One region of the Vibrio scophthalmi genome, then DNA from elsewhere that is predicted to be linked to it. Evidence: predicted binding sites of a transcription regulator. Region 1 holds the regulator's gene; the other holds the start of a gene.
The links. Region 1 encodes PurR, which represses purine synthesis genes. Its sites were predicted from a motif close to TNANGNAAACGTTTNCNTNA; they were not measured.
Positions count from the first base shown of each region.

Region 2: a site for PurR is predicted at 1,908-1,927, ahead of purE (5-(carboxyamino)imidazole ribonucleotide mutase). Genes of this name have one in related genera too.

Region 1 is NZ_CP134271.1:376,913-380,069, forward strand. Features, by position in the region: gene torD (molecular chaperone TorD) at 1-590, shown strand, start outside; gene purR (HTH-type transcriptional repressor PurR) at 978-1,982, shown strand; cyclic di-GMP riboswitch class I at 2,133-2,221, shown strand; gene RJD38_RS01615 (TfoX/Sxy family DNA transformation protein) at 2,331-2,924, shown strand; gene RJD38_RS01620 (TVP38/TMEM64 family protein) at 3,139-3,157, shown strand, end outside.
Region 2 is NZ_CP134271.1:1,466,501-1,469,657, forward strand. Features, by position in the region: gene RJD38_RS06675 (type I DNA topoisomerase) at 1-154, shown strand, start outside; gene RJD38_RS06680 (5-(carboxyamino)imidazole ribonucleotide synthase) at 209-1,351, opposite strand; gene purE (5-(carboxyamino)imidazole ribonucleotide mutase) at 1,355-1,840, opposite strand; gene RJD38_RS06690 (L-threonylcarbamoyladenylate synthase) at 2,036-2,593, shown strand; gene hemF (oxygen-dependent coproporphyrinogen oxidase) at 2,655-3,157, shown strand, end outside.

The DNA.
Region 1 (3,157 bases):
GCTTATTTGCCAAAGAGCTAACTGAAGCGGATCTAGAGCAATATCAAAGCCCTGAGATTCGTAGCTTTTTATCTGGCCTTGGTGAAAACCCAAGCCTAAAACCAGCCATTGATGATGTAGTGGATGCACTTAACCGTCAGCTAGACCGCGAAGATGGCCAGCTAGAGTTGGCGGCTGACTTTTGTGACTTATTTTTAAAGTCTGATAAAGAATCTGCACTGCCTTATGCTTCTATGTACATCGGTACAACCGGTCTACTGCATGATAAACCAGCGAACGAAATGGACGCATTACTTCAAAAGTACGGTGTTGCGGTTGAACAAGGCTTGAACGAGCCTGCGGATCATATTGCGATTGAACTTGATCTGCTCGGTAACATCATTATTCGTTCAAACGAGCTTGAGCAAGAGCGTCATTTTGAAGAAAGTTTCGTTGAACAAGAAGCCTTTATCCGTCAACACATTCTAAGCTGGGTGGCTAAATTTGCGACCAAATGCAAAGGCTTAGATAAGTTTGGTTTCTACTCTGCCGTTGCGGCGCTGCTGGTTGCGTTTTTAGAGCTTGATTGCCAATACTTAACGGGTGAATGACGCTCAATATCTACCCAATAGGTGTTTGATGCGTTGATGCGTAATGAGTTGATGCTGAATAAATTCGCGAATAACGGCTTTTTCTAGGGTTGGTGTGGTGTAATAAAAGTAACGAGTGACACCTCATCCACTCCTTGTTTTAAGTGATTTTTATTCGGCTGATGCCTAATCACTCACCTATCATGGTGGGCATAACAGTATGGGGGACGGGATTTTTATTTGCCCCCAAACGAGATGCGGTCTAGAATCGACAGCGCAAACGATAAAAAAATAATGAATTAAATACAAACCGCTGTAATCAAGCGGTTTTTGTGTTTTTAATACTTTCTGCCAAATTATTCTGATATGTGAATACCGCCGTGGCAGCTAAAGATAGGACAACCCCTTATGGCCACTATTAAAGACGTTGCTCGCCTTGCTGGCGTATCAACCACTACTGTTTCACACGTGATCAATAAAACTCGCTTTGTCGCAGAGACAACGCAAGAGCGCGTGATGGAAGCAGTGAAAGAGCTAAACTATGCACCAAGTGCCGTTGCTCGTAGCCTAAAATGCAATACGACTCGTACCATTGGTATGCTAGTAACTCAATCTACTAACCTATTCTTCTCTGAAGTAATTGATGGCGTCGAGAGCTACTGTTACCGCCAAGGCTACACACTGATCCTATGTAACACTGGTGGTATCTACGAGAAACAACGCGACTACATTCGCATGCTCGCAGAAAAACGCGTTGATGGTATTTTGGTGATGTGTTCTGACTTAACAGAAGAACTGAGCGAAATGCTCAACAACCACAAAGACATTCCTAAAGTTGTGATGGATTGGGGCCCTGAGACCTCTCAAGCAGACAACATCATCGACAACTCAGAAGAAGGTGGCTACCTAGCAACGAAATTCTTGATCGACCACGGTCACAAAGACATCGCTTGCCTAAGCGGTCACTTTGAAAAAGCAGTTTGCCAAGAGCGTATCCAAGGCTTTAAACGTGCGATGAACCAAGCACAACTTGAAGTTAACGAAGATTGGATTCTTGAAGGTAACTTTGAGTGTGACACGGCCGTATTGGCCGCCGACCAACTCGTTGCTATGGACAAACGCCCGACGGCTGTATTCTGCTTCAATGACACCATGGCATTAGGCCTAATGAGCCGTCTGCAACAAAAAGGCATTCGCGTGCCAGAAGACATCTCAGTGATCGGCTACGACAACATCGAATTGGCAGAGTATTTCTCTCCACCACTGACGACAGTTCACCAACCAAAGCGTCGTGTTGGTAAAAACGCATTCGAAATTCTGCTAGAGCGTATTAAAGATAAAGAACACGAAAAACGCGTGTTTGAGATGCATCCAGAAATCGTTGAGCGTAGCACCGTTGCAAGAATCGACTAAGTTAATGATTCAATAAAGATTAGCCGAGGGGCAATCCTTCGGCTAAAGCCTCATAAATGAAAGTTATTCTTGCATAAAGATCACAATTATCCCATATTAATAGACTACTTCCTGACAGAAGTAATTTAATCTTTAGCAGAGCAAATTAAGTCACGCACAGGGCAAACCAAACTGAAAAGTTGGGACGCAAAGCCACCGGCCTAAACATTGTAATGATGTACGGCAGCGGGGTTACCGATGGTAGAAATGCAACACGTTAACTGATTACTCTCCAGAAATCTGCATTGACTGCTATTCTCTCGGACCTGATTTGGTGGCGTATATACACATACACCGAGAAAGTACTGAATGGATAAACCAATACTTAAAGACTCTATGAGGCTTTTTGAGCCCTTAGGTCGGATTAAATCTCGCTCTATGTTTGGTGGGTTCGGCATTTTTGCAGACGACACAATGTTTGCATTGGTTGTACACGACAAGCTTCATATTCGTGCCGACGATGCCCTTACTGAGCAGTTTAAGCAACAAGGATTAGAACCGTACGTGTATCACAAACGAGGCTTCCCTGTTGTTACTAAATATTTTGCTTTAAGTGAAGAGTGGTACCAAGACAGTGCAAAAACACTGCAAACGGCTACCGATGCACTCTCTCTCGCTAAGCAAGAAAAGAGCACTCAAGCGAAAACAAAACCAACTCGTATTAAAGATCTACCAAACTTGCGTCTTGCAACTGAACGTATGCTGAAAAAAGCCGGTATCGAATCAGTTGAGAATTTAGAACAAGTGGGTTCAGTTCAAGCATACAAAGCCATTCAAGCCTCACATGATACCCAGGTGAGTTTAGAGTTGCTTTGGGCACTTGAAGGCGCAATTAAAGGCACGCATTGGTCCGTCGTTCCTCAAGCTCGCCGCCAAGAACTGATGTCTCGCCTTGAGCATTAATTTAGAAAATGAATAAATTGAATTAAGCCAGCCATTGTTGCTGGCTTTTTTTTTGAAATTTTTTGCGTGCTTTGAAGTTCCTATATAAAACAACGAGCAAAGAACCGTATTCATGACTGAACGATGCAACAATACGATCGTAAGATGCGTATCTAAGATAGTGAAATTATCGCGCTATAAAATAGATATCTACCAGAGATAAGTGAGAACCAAGATGAATAAAAAACTGATTT
Region 2 (3,157 bases), 1.1 Mb from region 1:
TAACTATCCTAAGTGTAAGTTTGCCGTTAATCAGCCACCAATAAAAGGGCGCTGTGAGTTGTGTGGTTTTCCATTGCTGATCGAAAAGAAGTTGGCGAGTGGCATCAAATATCAGTGTGCGGAACGAAAATGTCAGCATACGCAGTCACAATAAAAACGGCGCTGATTAAGGCGCCGTTTTTTTATGACTTTATTTTCTAATCCGAACTCAAAGTGAGAACTTATTAAAGCCAGCGGCAAAGTTATGAATTGCTGGGAAGGCTTGTTGATCGAGCTGTTCGGCTAAGGCGCATAAACGACGTTGCAGTTCACCGCTATAATCACCACATACATTGATGTGGCCCATTTTACGACCCGCTCGTTTCTCTTTGCCATACCAATGAATATGGCAGCCATCCATTGCCAGTAGGGTTGGCGGTAGAGTGTCTTCGCCCAATATGTTGATCATAGTGGTTTCACGCACCAGTTTAGTGCTGCCAAGTGGTAAGCCACACACTGCCCGTAGGTGGTTTTCAAACTGACAGGTTTCAGCGCCTTGTTGAGTCCAGTGACCTGAGTTATGCACTCGAGGTGCAATTTCATTGACCAGCAAGTTGCCATCCACGTCAAAGAACTCCAAGGCTAACACCCCAACATAATCTAAGCTTTGCGCCACGGCGGTGAACATCTGCTGTGCTTGTTCTTGTAGTGCGGGATCGGCGATTGCCGTTGAAAGGCTCAGTACACCATCGGTATGGACGTTTTCCGCCAATGGATAAACGGCGATAGATCCGTCTTTACCACGAGCACCAACCAAAGATACTTCACGGCTAAAAGGCACAAATTCTTCCGCGACGATGGCTTGGTTATCACTGCTCGCGATGCACTGTGCCATCTCTTGCCAAACAGCATCGATGTTGTTGGCGTCTTTTAAGCGCCATTGACCCTTGCCATCGTAACCCCCGAGGGCGCTTTTCAGTACCATCGGCAAACCGACATGCTCAATGGCGGCAAGGAAATCTTCGTATGTGTTGATCACGGCATAGTTGGCATTGCGTACACCCGCACTGTCGAGCAGCGCCTTCTCAATGCGACGATCCCCCCCAGCTTTGATCGCTTGGCTGGACGGAAGGAATTTACCACTGCGTTGGCATAGGTCGAGAATATCGTGAGGGATATGTTCAAATTCGGCGGTAATGACATCCGCTTGCGCGATCGCACTGGCCAGATCTTGTTTAATCTCTACTTGAGTGAGTGGGTGAACCACTTTGCTTTGGCTAACATCATAAGCGGTGAGCTCAATATTTAATGGTGCTCCCGCCAGAGACATCATTCGTGCCAATTGACCGGCACCTAACACCAATACGCGCATCACTTAGTCCTCAGCTGGGTTTGGATTGGCTAATACAGTTTCCGTTTGCTCGGCGCGGAAGGCTTCAACCTTGGCCATAATGGATTCATCATGCGTACCAAGAATTTGCGCTGCAAGAATACCGGCGTTGGCAGCGCCTGCTTCGCCAATGGCAAGCGTGCCAACGGCAATGCCTTTTGGCATCTGTACAATTGAGAGCAGTGAATCCATTCCTTTTAAAGCGCGTGATTGCACTGGCACACCAAGGACAGGGACAGAGGTAAACGCCGCTGCCATACCTGGAAGATGAGCAGCGCCGCCAGCGCCGGCAATAATAACTTTAATACCGCGTTCTTTCGCGCTAGAAGCGTAATCCGCAAGCAGTTGAGGAGTGCGGTGCGCTGAAACGACTTTGGTTTCATAACTGACACCAAATGTGTCGAGCATTTCTGCTGCGAGCTTCATGGTTGGCCAATCCGATTTTGAACCCATGATAATACCGACTTTCATCTCAAACTCCTTCAAGCTGCCATTAGGTGAATACGTGTTTTGTGCGCATTATACGAGTATTTTCCTCTCAAGCAAACGTTTGCGTCAGGGTTGAAATACAATAGACACAATTTATAAATAAATTGCTTTAGTCACCAAGATGGATTGTTAGTACACTGAGCAAAAATGTTAATAGAAATATGAAAGGAACGCGAAGTGGACAACTTTGAGCAGGCATTGACCGCCTTGCAACAGGGCGAAGTGATTGCCTACCCAACAGAAGGTGTATTTGGCGTCGGTTGTGATCCAGATAATCCGCAAGCTATTCAGAAACTGCTCACGCTAAAGCAAAGACCAGTAGAGAAAGGGTTGATTCTGATTGCTGCTAATTATCAGCAGCTTGTACCGTATATTGATGAGTCACAGTTAACGGAACAGCAGCTGCAGACTGTTCAAGCCACTTGGCCTGGGCCATATACTTGGATTATGCCAACCAGCGATAAAGTGTCAGATTGGGTTTCGGGACAATTTGATTCGATCGCCGTACGCGTTACTGATCACCCATTGGTACAGCAAATGTGTTTAGCCTTTGGCAAACCAATCACGTCAACCAGTGCTAATTTATCGGGTTTGGCACCGTGCATGACCACAGAAGAAGTAGAACAACAACTTGGCGATCAGCTGGTGGCCATTTTACGTGGTACAACGGGTGGTCGTGATAAACCAAGTGAAATTCGTGACGCCAAAACCCTACAAGTGTTGCGACAGGGCTAAATAGCAACTGTCATGCTCTAAGCGCCATAATAATAAGCTCAAAATGAATCAAGGAAGTCACATGCCAAGCTCAATTGATAAGCAAGCCGTAAAACAATTTCTAATGGCGTTGCAAGACAGTATTTGCCTTCAGCTCGAACGAGCGGATGGTGCCGGTATTTTTAAAGAAGATGCTTGGCAGCGCGAACCGGGTGAACATCTTAGTGGCGGTGGTCGAACTCGAGTCATGACAAGCGGAAATGTGTTTGAACAAGGTGGGGTTAACTTCTCACATGTGATGGGAAAACAGATGCCAGCGTCCGCCACGGCTCATCGTCCGGAGTTGGCTGGTCGTCGCTTTGAAGCGATGGGGGTTTCTTTGGTGATGCATCCGCATAACCCTTATGTGCCGACATCGCATGCTAATGTCCGTTTCTTTATTGCTGAAAAAGAGGGCGAAGAGCCGATTTGGTGGTTTGGTGGTGGCTTTGACTTAACGCCGTTTTATCCTTTTGAGCAAGATTGCGTTGATTGGCATGCTTGTGCCAAAAATCTTTGCACCCCATTTGGCGATGGTGTTTATGC